One region of the Streptomyces sp. NPDC060035 genome, then DNA from elsewhere that is predicted to be linked to it. Evidence: predicted binding sites of a transcription regulator. Region 1 holds the regulator's gene; the other holds the start of a gene.

Region 1 (6,346 bases):
GAGCAGTCGTGACGAACAGAGGGTTGGTCAGGGCCTGTTTGTGCAGCAGATGCGCCCCGGACTCGGGGCAGGCCAGGAACGCCGTGCCGAGCTGCGCCGCGTCGGCGCCCGCCGCGAGCACCGCCGCGATCTGGGAGCCGCGCATGAGCCCGCCGGCCGCGATGACCGGCAGTTGTACGGTCTCGCGGACCTGGGCGACGAGCGAGAGCAGTCCGGTGCCGGTGAGGCCTGCCTGCGCGTCGTCGTGGTGCGTGGACTGGTGGCCGCCCGCCTCGACGCCCTGGACGCAGACCGCGTCGGCACCCGCCCACTGCGCGTTGCGCGCCTCCTGCGGCGAGGTGACCGTCACGACGGTGAACGTACCGGCGCCGGCGAACGCGTCGAGGGTTTCCCGGGCGGGACAGCCGAAGGTGAAGGACACGACGGGTACGGGATCGTCCAGCAGTATCGCGACCTTGGCCTCGTAGCCGTCGTCGCCGCAGGAGTCCGGGTCGCCGAGCGGAGTCTCGTACCAGGTGGCCTCGCCCGCGAGCTGGTGGCGGTACACCTCCACGGCGCTCGGGTCGGCGAGCCCCGGCTGCGGCATGAAGAGGTTGACGCCGAACGGCTGTCCGGTCAGCCCGCGCAGCTGTTTGATCTCGTTGTACATCCCGTCCGCCGTCTTGTAGCCGGCGGCGAGGAAACCGAGCCCTCCGGCCTCGGCAACGGCCCCGACGAGCTGCGGGCAGGAGACACCGCCCGCCATCGGGGCCTGCACGATCGGATACCGGCAGAGATCGGTCAGCGCCAAGGACATGACGGCATCGTGCCACGTCCCGTGCGGCCTGCCGAATCAGCCGTTTCCGCTGGGCATACGGCCTGCCGCCGAACGCCGCACCGCCCGCCGGAGAACCGGCGGGCGGTGCGGGTGACGCTCGGAATCCGGTTCACCGGCCGTTGAAGGCGTCCTTCAGCCGGGAGAACAGCCCCTGCTGGCCCGGCTGGAACTGGCCGGTGGGCCGCTCCTCGCCACGCAGCTTCGCCAGCTCCCGCAGGAGGCGCTCCTGCTCGGGATCCATCTTCATCGGGGTCATGACCTCGACGTGCACGATCAGGTCGCCGCGCCCGCCACCGCGCAGATGCGTGATGCCGCGCCCGTGCAGCGGAACCGACTGACCGGACTGGGTGCCCGGCCTGATGTCGATCTCCTCCAGGCCGTCCAGCGTCTCCAGCGGCACCTGGGTACCGAGCGCCGCGGCCGTCATCGGGATGGTGACCGTGCAGTGCAGGTCGTCGCCACGCCGCTGGAACACCGCGTGCGAGAGCTCGTGGATCTCGACGTACAGATCGCCGGCCGGACCGCCGCCGGGGCCGACCTCTCCCTCGCCCGCGAGCTGGATCCGGGTGCCGTTGTCGACACCTGCCGGGATCTTCACGGTGAGGGTGCGCCGCGAGCGGATGCGGCCGTCACCGGCGCACTCGGGGCACGGCGTCGGCACGACCGTACCGAAGCCCTGGCACTGCGGGCAGGGCCGCGAAGTCATGACCTGGCCCAGGAAGGACCGGGTGACCTGCGAGACCTCGCCACGGCCGCGGCACATGTCGCAGGTCTGGGCGGAGGTGCCGGGTGCGGCTCCCTCACCGCTGCAGGTCGTACAGACGACCGCCGTGTCGACCTGGATGTCCTTGGTCGTACCGAAGGCCGCCTCGGAGAGGTCGATCTCCAGCCGGATCATCGCGTCCTGGCCGCGCCGGGTGCGGGAACGGGGTCCACGCTGCGACGCCGTGCCGAAGAACGCATCCATGATGTCGGAGAAGTTGCCGAAGCCGCCCTGTCCGAAACCGCCCGCGCCACCGCCTCCGGAAGCGGACAGCGGGTCGCCACCGAGGTCGTAGACCTGCTTCTTCTGCGGGTCCGACAGCACCTCGTAAGCGGCGTTGATCTCCTTGAACCGCTCCTGGGTCTTCGGATCCGGGTTGACATCCGGGTGCAGCTCGCGGGCGAGCCTGCGGAATGCCTTCTTGATCTCGTCCTGAGATGCGTCGCGGCGCACGCCGAGTACGGCGTAGTAGTCCGTGGCCACTTACGACTCCGCCAGGATCTGTCCGACGTAACGTGCCACTGCGCGTACCGCTCCCATCGTTCCGGGGTAGTCCATGCGGGTCGGTCCGACCACGCCGAGTTTGGCGACTGCCTCGTCGCCCGAACCGTAGCCGACCGCGACGACGGACGTGGAGTTGAGGCCCTCGTGGGCGTTCTCGTGCCCGATACGTACGGTCATGCCCGAGTCCTTGGCCTCACCGAGCAGCTTCAGCAGCACGACCTGTTCCTCCAATGCCTCCAGCACCGGCCGGATCATTACGGGGAAGTCGTGCCCGAAGCGGGTGAGGTTGGAGGTGCCGCCGATCATCAGCCGCTCCTCCGTCTCTTCGACCAGAGTTTCGAGAAGTACGGAGAGCACCGTCGAGACGGTGCCCCTGTCCTCGTTCTCGAAGGACTCCGGCAGGTCCTGCACCAGTTGCGGAACGTCCGCGAAGCGGCGTCCCACGACCCGGCTGTTGAGCCGGGCCCGCAGATCGGCGAGAGAGGTCTCACCGAACGGAGCAGGGCAGTCGATCATACGCTGTTCGACCCGGCCCGTGTCCGTGATCAGTACGAGCATCAGCCGGGCGGGGGCGAGCGCCAGCAGTTCGACGTGCCGCACCGTCGAGCGGGTCAGTGAGGGGTACTGCACGACGGCGACCTGCCGGGTCAGCTGCGCGAGCAGCCGCACGGTCCGGCCCACGACGTCGTCGAGGTCGACCGCTCCGGCGAGGAAGTTCTGAATCGCCCGGCGCTCCGGTGACGACAGGGGCTTGACGCCCGCGAGCTTGTCGACGAAGAGCCGGTACCCCTTGTCCGTCGGGATGCGCCCCGCACTGGTGTGCGGCTGGGCGATGAAGCCCTCGTCCTCCAGCACCGCCATGTCGTTGCGGACGGTGGCCGGGGAGACCCCGAGCTTGTGCCGCTCGGTGAGCGCCTTGGAGCCGACGGGCTCCTCGGTGCCGACATAGTCCTGGACGATGGCGCGCAGCACTTCGAGTCTGCGTTCGCTGAGCATCGCGCACACCTCCAGCTGTGGTTCTCCGGTGTCTGCCTGGCACTCTGCGCTTTCGAGTGCCAGCAATCCCCCCGGTCAGTGTACGGGGGCGGGGTGGGCCGAGGGCAAGGCCGACCGGCCACGCCGTCGCGGGACTGCGCAGGTCGTTGCCGATAGCGTCGTTGCATGGACGCCTCTTGGGAAGAGTACGGCTGGGAGCGGTTGGGCAACGTTACGGGGCGCCGGCGCCTTCCCGTCTGGGACGCGACGGCCGCACTGGTCGCCGGGACGGAGGGCGCACTGCTCTACGACACCGGCTCGACGCTCCGGGAGGGCGCCGAACTGCGGAACCGGGCCGAGGGGCTGCTCGGCCGGAGGGTGACGCATATCGCACTGAGCCACCCGCATTTCGACCATGTCCTCGGCACCGCGGCCTTCGCCGGGGCGGAGGTCTACGGGGCGGTCGGCACGAAGGAGCTGCTGGGGCGCTGCGCGGAGGAGCTTCGCGCGGACGCGGTGCGTCACGGCATGCCCGAGCACGACGCCACCGTGGCGACGGACGTCCTGGTGGCCCCGCGGCATGAGGTGAGCGGTGAGTGGACGCTCGGCCTGGGCGGCGGGCTCCAGGTGCTGCTGGCCAACGTGGGGCCCGGCCACAGCGGCCACGACCTCGCGGTGCTGGTGCCGGGCTCACCCTCGGTGGTGCTCTGCGGCGACCTGGTCGAGGAGTCCGGCGAACCGCAGGCGGGCCCGGACGCGGTACCGGCCCGCTGGCCTGCCGCGCTGGACCGGCTGCTGTCCCTGGGCGGCGAGGACGCGCTGTACGTACCGGGGCACGGTGCCGTCGTGGACGCCGCGTTCGTACGGGCGCAGCGCGATCGGCTGGCCGTTCGGTTCGGCGTGTCCTGAGGGGCCGGCGATCTATCGTCGTGCCATGCGCAGCTACCAGCCGGACCTGACCCCGCCGTGGAAGCGGTCCGCTCCCGTCCCCGAGGTCCCCGCCGATCCCGATCTGGTCGTGGAGGAGGTTGCCACCGGTTTCTGCGGTGCGGTGATCCGCTGCGAGAGGACGGCCCAGGGGCCGACGGTCACGCTGGAGGACCGCTTCGGCAAGCACCGGGTGTTCCCGATGGAGCCGCGCGGCTTCCTGCTGGAGGGCCGGGTGGTCACCCTCGTACGCCCGGCGGCCGGAGGACCGGTCGGGCCGGCCCGTACGGCCTCCGGATCGGTCGCGGTCCCCGGGGCGCGGGCCCGGGTGGCGCGGGCAGGCCGGATCTATGTGGAGGGCCGGCACGACGCCGAGCTGGTCGAGCGGGTCTGGGGCGACGACCTGCGCATCGAGGGCGTGGTCGTGGAGTACCTGGAGGGCATCGACGACCTCCCGGCGATCGTGCGTGCTTTCGCCCCGGGCCCCGATGCCCGGCTCGGCGTCCTGGTCGACCACCTGGTTCCGGGCTCCAAGGAGTCCCGTATCGCCGCGCAGGTCACGGACCAGGACGTGCTGGTCGTGGGGCACCCGTACATCGATGTCTGGGAGGCGGTGAAGCCGTCGTCCGTGGGCATCGCGGGGTGGCCGGTCGTGCCGCGGGGCCAGGACTGGAAGACGGGCGTGTGCCGTTCGCTGGGGTGGCCGGAGAACACGGGCGCGGCCTGGCAGCACATTCTTTCCACGGTGCATTCCTACCGGGACCTGGAACCACAACTCCTGGGTCGTGTCGAGGAATTGATCGACTTCGTCACGCTTCCTGCCTGATGTCCCGAGGCCGTTGAAGAGGATCCGGTACCGATCCCCATGAATGCCCGCGCCACACACGCCTCATCGGTTATTGAGAGGTGAGGGGCCCGACGGTTTCACGTGGCTGGACGGGCCCAGCAGGCAAAAGGGGAAGGCCGGGGGCGGATGGCGCGCGAAGTGTGGCGGGACAGTGCGGAGAACGAGGCGGCCTCCGCTGTCTTCCACCTCATGCAGCAGCTGATCGACCAGTACCGGGTCAACCGGCCCGTGATGCCCCTGGTGGTCGCGCAGGCCGAGGACGCCGGTGCCGGAGCCGACATCGACGACAGGGTCGCGCAGATCGTCCGCCAGGTGCACCGGGCGAACCAGCTGCGCCGCGTCCCCGTGAAGCTGCTGGACGGCCACGGCTCCACCCCGTACGAGGCGGCACTCTCCATGGTGCGCGCGCTGACCGAGCGGCCCTGGGAGACCCGGGGCACCTCGCAGTACAAGCCCTTCGCCTTTCCCCGCTCCCGTCTCCTCGACGCCATCGAGCAGGCCACCGCGACGGTCCTCGCGCAGCAGCCCGAGCGGGGCGCCGCCCGTGAGGACCGCGACGAACGGATTCTGGAGCAGCTGGGCAGCCTGCGCTGGCGGGCGAGCCGGTCGAGGGGGAACAACTGGTGGGGCTCGCTGCGCGCGTCGATCCGGCCGGAGACCTTCCTGGGTGCCGTCTTCATCGCCGTGCTCAGTGTGCTGCTCGGCGAGATCGGCTGGCTGCTGACCGCCCTGGTCGCCTCCGGCGCCCTGCTCGGCCTCGCGGTCGTGCGGCTGGTGACCACGGCGGCGCCGCCGCTGCTGTGGCTGCGCCGGGCCAGCCGGTGGCTGGCGACCACCTCCTCGCTGGCCGCGTCCAGCACCGGATATCCGTCCGACGGCTGGTCGCGGTTCTCGCCCAGCCGTTCGTGGCGGGTGATTCGGGCCAGGGCGGCCGCTGTCGCCGAGCGGGTGGCCGATGCGGGGGCGGGCGTGGAGGACGCGCGCCAGTTCCATCTGGAGCTGCGGGTCCAGGCACTGCTGGAGGATCTGCTGGACAACTATCGGCCGCACGCCCTGGACTGGCGGCGAGGCAAGCGCACCGTCCCGCCCGTGGTGTTCCTGCCGACGGCCACCCACGACAACGGCGGCGTCCTGCTGATCAACGCGATCAACAACGTCCGCTCCCGGCGCAGCGAGGTGGACCCTCTGCTGCTCCTGGCCTCCCTGCCGGCCGCGCAGATCATGCGGCGCACCCCGCCGCTGCCCCCGGAGCCGGCCGCGAACAGCGGCGCCGCCAGGTCGGGGGCCCGTGCACGGTACGAGAGCTGGGTCGACGACCTGAGCGTGGGCCAGTCCCCCGCGGCGGCCGTGACGCTGGCCTGGGTACTGCGGCTGCCCCTGTCCACCGGCCAGCTGACCCACGAGCACGCCCACGCCCAGCTCGTCACCGAGCGCGTGCGCCGGACCTGGGCGTGGTGGGTGATGTCGCGGACGAGCGTCGCCCTCGTCCTGGTCGGCGCACTGCTGGGGGCCT
Region 2 (6,346 bases), on a different contig from region 1:
ACGTCCCGCGCGGGCCGCACGTACGGTCCGAAGTAGCGGGCGAGCCGGTCACCGTGCGGTCCCCGGGACGGGCGCCGCACGACGGCCGGGACCCGGTGCGCCGCGACGGGATGCCGGACCTCGCCCGGCACAACGGCCGAGGCCCGGTGCCCCCGCGACGGGGGTACCGGGCCTCGGCTGCGTACGGAACCGTACTAGTGGGAGTGACCGTGGCCGTGACCGTTGTCGGCCTCGTCATCGGCCGGCTTCTCGACGACCAGGGTCTCGGTCGTGAGCAGCAGCGACGCGATGGACGCGGCGTTCTCCAGGGCGGAGCGGGTGACCTTGACCGGGTCGATGACGCCGGCCTTCACCAGGTCGCCGTACTCGCCGGTCGCGGCGTTGAAGCCCTGGCCCTTCTCGAGCTCGGCGACCTTCGAGGTGATGACGTAGCCCTCGAGGCCCGCGTTCTCCGCGATCCAGCGCAGCGGCTCGACGGCGGCGCGGCGCACGACCGCGACACCCGTGGCCTCGTCGCCGGTCTTGCCGAGGTTGCCCTCGAGGACCTTGACGGCGTGGACCAGAGCGGAGCCACCACCGGAGACGATGCCCTCCTCGACCGCGGCGCGGGTCGCGGAGATGGCGTCCTCCAGACGGTGCTTCTTCTCCTTGAGCTCCACCTCGGTGGCTGCACCGACACGGATCACGCACACGCCGCCGGCCAGCTTCGCGAGGCGCTCCTGGAGCTTCTCGCGGTCCCAGTCGGAGTCCGTGGACTCGATCTCGGCCTTGATCTGGTTGACGCGGCCCTTGACGTCGGCGGACTCGCCGCCGCCGTCGACGATGGTCGTGTCGTCCTTGGAGACGGTGACGCGGCGGGCGGTGCCCAGCACGTCCAGACCGGCCTGGTCGAGCTTGAGGCCGACCTCCTCGGCGATGACGGTCGCACCCGTGAGGGTGGCGATGTCGCCGAGCATGGCCTTGCGGCGGTCACCGAAGCCCGGGGCCTTCACCGCGACGGCGTTGAAGGTGCCACGGATCTTGTTGACGACGAGGGTGGAGAGCGCCTCGCCCTCGACGTCCTCGGCGATGATCAGCAGCGGCTTGGAGCCACCCGCCTGGATGACCTTCTCCAGCAGCGGGAGCAGGTCCTGGATGGAGCCGATCTTGCCCTGGTGGATCAGGATGTACGGGTCGTCGAGGACGGCCTCCATACGCTCCTGGTCGGTCACCATGTACGGGGACAGGTAGCCCTTGTCGAAGGCCATGCCCTCGGTGAACTCGAGGTCCAGACCGAAGGTGTTGGACTCCTCGACGGTGATGACACCGTCCTTGCCGACCTTGTCCATCGCGTCCGCGATGAGCTCGCCGACCTGCGTGTCCTGCGCGGAGAGCGCGGCCACGGCGGCGATGTCGGACTTGTCGTCGATCGGGCGCGCGGTCGCGAGGAGCTCCTCGGACACGGCCTTCACGGCTGCGTCGATGCCCTTCTTCAGGGCGGCCGGGGAAGCACCCGCGGCTACGTTGCGCAGGCCCTCGCGGACGAGCGCCTGGGCCAGGACGGTGGCGGTGGTGGTGCCGTCACCGGCCACGTCGTTGGTCTTGGTCGCCACCTCCTTCACCAGCTGGGCACCGAGGTTCTCGAACGGGTCGTCGAGCTCGACCTCGCGCGCGATGGTGACACCGTCGTTGGTGATGGTGGGAGCGCCGAACTTCTTGTCGATGACGACGTTGCGGCCCTTGGGGCCGATCGTCACCTTGACCGTGTCGGCAAGCTTGTTGACGCCGCGCTCAAGGGCGCGACGGGCGTCCTCGTCGAACTTCAGAATCTTCGCCATGGGCTGTTTTCTGTCCTCTCAAACGAACTGCGCCCCTGACCGCCCGGCTAGGTATTTCGCAGGGGGCCAGGGGCGCAGAACAGAAGCAAACGTGGGTGAATTACTTCTCGATGATCGCGAGCACGTCGCGAGCCGAGAGGACGAGGTACTCCTCGGCGTTGTACTTCACCTCGGTGCCGCCGTACTTGCTGTACAGAACGACGTCGCCGGTCTTGACGTCGAGCGGAAGGCGCTCGCCGTTCTCGAAGCGGCCCGGGCCCACGGCCAGGACGACGCCCTCCTGGGGCTTCTCCTTGGCAGTGTCCGGAATGACCAGGCCGGAAGCCGTGGTCTGCTCGGCGTCGAGCGGCTGGACCACAATGCGGTCCTCGAGCGGCTTGATCGCAACCTTGGAGCTGGTGGTCGACACGATCCGGTCTCCCCCTTCGGAGATCTCACGGGGTTTAACAGTCTGTGGGTGGCGACCAGGTCGATCCGTCGTCGCGGGTGCCGGACCTGCCCTGTCGCGCAGTGGTGCTGGCACTCTCCAGTGGGGAGTGCCAGACATGAGACTATGACCGCGATTAGCACTCGGTCAAGCGGAGTGCCAATTCACCACCCTCGCGTGGCGCCGCGGCCGAGTCGCCCGGCGGCACATGGGCCCGGCATCGACCGGCAGTCCGCACGGTCACCGTACGGACAACGCGGGGGCACGCCGTGGCGTTCCGCACGACGGTACGGTCGCGCCCTGCCTGCTGCCGGACGGCCTGCGGGGACAGCGCCGACGACGCGCGCGCACCCCTCCACAGGCACGTGCGCCCGGCCCGAGGCCCCTCAGACGTAGTCCTCCAGCTTCGCCACGGCGTAGCCCTCGTCCGTGATCGTCCTCATGACGCGGCGGACCATGTCCGCCATGGATCCCTTCCAGTCCGCGCGCCCGCGGAAGTGGGTGAGGATGATGTCGCCGGGATGCAGTTCCCGGTCCCACTCCCGCCATTCCATGTGGTCGGGGAAGGCCTCCGCGGACCACAGGGGCACGGCCTTGACCCCACAGGACTTGGCGATGCGCAGGGTGTCGCGGTCGTAGTTGCCGAACGGCGGCCGGAAGAGGGTCGGACGCTTCCCGAAGTACTTCTCGATCTTGTCCTGCTCGCCGCAGATCTCCCGGCGCTGATCGGTCCTCGTGAGCCCCGGCAGATAGCGGTGGTTCAGCGTGTGGTTGCTGAGGGTGACGCCGCGCGCCTGCATCTCCTTGAAGTAGCCGTAGTTGTCGCTGACCACGTAGTCGCTGAGGAAGGCGCTGTACGGGATGTTCAGCTCCGTCATCATGCGCAGCAGCTCGGGGTCCTTCTCCGCGCCGTCGTCCATCGTCAGGAAGACGATCCGCTCCTTGGTCGGCACGGTGGTGAACACCGGCGGCAGCTCTTCCCCGCCCTCGACCTCGAAGCCCTTACGGGTGGTGATGTGCGGCTTCACGGCCGGCGGCGCCGGGGCGGCCAGCGGCACCTCGGCCAGCCCCCACTTCTTCGCGGCGGCCACGCGGGCCGCCTGCTGCCGCTTCAGCCGCTCGGCATGGGTGTCGACCGCGGGTGCGGGCCCCGCCTGGGCGGCCGCACCCGACTGCTCCGCGACCGGTTTCCCCTGCGCGGCCCCGCCGCCGGACTCCGCCGCGCACCCGGAGGCGACAGCGACGGCCAGCAGGACGGCCAGAGCCGCACAGACCGGCCTGTGCCTCTTTGTGGCGTATTTTTCGTTTTGTCGTACTAGCTGCATGGCGCCGCATCCTGCCAGCCGGTCCCCGCCCTCCTCCCGCGACACCTCCACCGGAACCGCCGGGTCCCCCGGCTGGCTCACAATGGACCCGTGAACGCCCTCTCCGCCGACGATCCCGCCGGTCCCGCCGACCCGCTCGCCGCTTTCGCCGCCCTGCGCAGCCCCGAGGGCACGGCGCTCCTCGACGAGCTGCGCGACCACGACCCCGCCCGGGAGCTGGCCACAGCCACCCGGCTGCGCCGCTCCCATCCGGCGGGCCTGGTGTCGGCGGCGCTGGGGCAGGCGCGGCTGCGGCAACGGGCAGCGGCGAAGTTCGGCGCCGAGGACGCGTACCGGATGTTCTTCACCCCGAACGGCGTGGAGCAGGCGACCCGGACCTCGGTCGCCACCTACCGCGCCGCCCGGTTCGCCGGCCTCGGTGGCGTCCGGAGTGTGGCCGACCTGTGCTGCGGGATCGGCGGCGACGCGATCGCCCTCGCCCGGGCGGGCATCTCGGTGCTGGCCGTGGACCGCGACCCGCTGACCGCCGAGGTCGCCCGCGCCAATGCCGCGGCGCTCGGTCTCGACGGCCTCATCGAGGTGCGGTGCTCCGACGTCACGGAGATCGACACATCCGCGTACGACGCGGTCTTCGTCGACCCGGCCAGGCGCGGCGGCCGCGGCAGGATCTTCGACCCCGAGGCGTACTCACCGCCGCTCTCCTGGGCGACCGGGGCAGCGCTGAAGGCTCCCCGCGCGGCGCTGAAGATCGCCCCCGGTGTCCCTCACGAGGCGATCGGTCCGCAGGCGGAAGCCGAGTGGATCTCGGACAGCGGCGATGTGAAGGAAGCCGTGCTGTGGTTCGGCGAGGGCTTCACCCCGGGCGCCTTCCGGGCCACGCTGCTGCCCTCCCGCGCGACCCTCGTGGCCGCCGCCCCGCTCCCCGCCCCGCCCGTAGGCGCCGTCGGCCGCTTTCTGTACGAGCCCGACGGCGCTGTCATCCGCGCCCATCTGGTCGCGGACATCGTGGAACGGTGCGGGGGCAGGCTGATCGACGAGACGATCGCGTACGTCACGAGCGACGAGCCGTACGACTCCGACTGCACGACCGCGTACGAGATCACCGACCATCTGCCCTTCAACATGAAGAAGCTGAAGGCCCTGCTGCGGGAGCGGAAGGTCGGCGTCCTGACCGTCAAGAAGCGCGGATCGGCGGTCGAACCCGAGGAACTGCGCCGGAAGATGAAGCTCCAGGGGCCGCATGCGGCCACCGTGTTCCTGACCCGGGTCGCCGGCGCCCCGACGATGCTGATCGGACACCCGGTGAAGCAGCCCTGATCAGCGGCCGGCGCCGCCGTCCACCTGGACCAGCGGCTCGGCCGGCGCGCCGATCAGCACCCGCACCACCCAACGGCGGTGGGCGAACGCCTTGACGACGCCGATCAGCCCGGCCAGCCAGGCGACGAGCCCGAGCCCCATCAGGAACGCCACCATGCCGTACGTCTCCTGGCCCGCCCTGGCCGTCGCCGGGACGATCACACAGGTGTACAGGCCGACCGCGCACAACAGGTACGACGCCAGCATCCAGACGAGTCCGGCCGCGGGCCTGCGCAGCGGCATGTCCCCCACCGGGTCCCGGTCGAGGCCGCCCCACTCCACCAGGAGCCGGCGCACCGCCCGGTCCCTGCGCACACCGAGCACGACGAAGACGGCCGAGGGAATCAGCAGGCCGACGCCGATGACGACACAGACGAGACCCATGAACGCGCTGATGACGTCGTAGGACTCCTCGAAGGTGACCAGTGCGGTGCCGACGAACGACCAGCCGAGCGCGGCAAGTCCCGTCCACAGCCACAGCATTGCGAGCCGGCCGGGCCCGATGTGCATCCTGACGAGTTCACCGAGGACCAGCGCCCGGTCCCGCAGCAGGGCGTCGCGGTCGGGCCAGGAACGCATTCCCACGGGCGGAGGAGGCGGCGGCAGCGGAGAACGAGGTGGCATGAACAAGACACTACAGACGCGGTGACCGGGCCTGTGACCGGCTTCGGCGCCGACTCCCGTGGCGGGAAACGGAATCGCGCGGGCCGACGCGCAACCGGCCGCCCTCGCCCGGCCGTCCCAGGTTCCGGATACAGTACGGCTCGTTTCGAGTCCAACCAGGCCGGCCGGGGGCAGCAGCAGGATGAGTCATCAGAACCAGGAAAGCGACGGGGTATTCCAGCCGCTGGACGAGAGCGATCCGCGCACCGTAGCCGGTTACCGGCTCACCGCGAAGCTCGGTTCCGGCGGCATGGGCAAGGTCTATCTCTCGTACACGCCGGGCGGACGGCCCGTCGCGATCAAGGTGATCCGGCCGGACTTCAGCGAGGACGCGGAGTTCCGCCGGCGCTTCCAGCAGGAGGTGCAGGCGGCTCAGCGGGTGCAGGGCCTGTACACCGCGCCCGTCATCGACAGCGACACCGACGGCGGACAGCCCTGGCTCGCCACCGCGTACGTGCCCGGCCCCTCCCTCGCGGCGGCCGTCGGCGAGCACGGGCCGCTGCCCGTGCCGGCCGTGCTGCTGCTGGTCGCCGGGATCGCCGAGGCGCTGCACGTCATCCACGGGGCGGGCATCGTCCACCGGGACCTGAAGCCGTCCAATGTGCTCCTCGCCGCCGACGGGCCGCGGGTCATCGACTTCGGCATCGCCCGCGCCGCCGACGCCACCTCGCTGACCGGCAGTGGCGTCACGGTCGGGACCCCGGCCTTCATGTCGCCCGAACAGGCCTCGGGCCGGCCGGTGACCGCGGCGACCGACC

The links. The regulator HrcA, encoded in region 1, represses chaperone genes, less so after heat shock. The targets are predictions, from matches to a motif close to TTNGCACTCNGNNNNNCNGAGTGCNAA.
Region 2: the regulator HrcA is predicted to act here: its motif matches at 2,381-2,407, upstream of groES (co-chaperone GroES).

What each region holds. Positions count from the first base shown of each region.
Region 1 covers NZ_JBHWVO010000032.1:68,015-74,360, forward strand. Annotated here, with positions in the region: gene ACFWBQ_RS33640 (nitronate monooxygenase) at 1-796, opposite strand, end outside; gene dnaJ (molecular chaperone DnaJ) at 927-2,063, opposite strand; gene hrcA (heat-inducible transcriptional repressor HrcA) at 2,064-3,080, opposite strand; gene ACFWBQ_RS33655 (MBL fold metallo-hydrolase) at 3,246-3,968, shown strand; gene ACFWBQ_RS33660 (DUF3097 domain-containing protein) at 3,994-4,812, shown strand; gene ACFWBQ_RS33665 (ABC transporter substrate-binding protein) at 4,960-6,346, shown strand, end outside.
Region 2 covers NZ_JBHWVO010000022.1:7,669-14,014, forward strand. Annotated here, with positions in the region: gene ACFWBQ_RS28625 (SDR family NAD(P)-dependent oxidoreductase) at 1-36, shown strand, start outside; gene groL (chaperonin GroEL) at 195-1,817, opposite strand; gene groES (co-chaperone GroES) at 1,918-2,226, opposite strand; gene ACFWBQ_RS28640 (polysaccharide deacetylase family protein) at 2,631-3,569, opposite strand; gene ACFWBQ_RS28645 (methyltransferase domain-containing protein) at 3,660-4,886, shown strand; gene ACFWBQ_RS28650 (hypothetical protein) at 4,887-5,549, opposite strand; gene ACFWBQ_RS28655 (protein kinase) at 5,731-6,346, shown strand, end outside.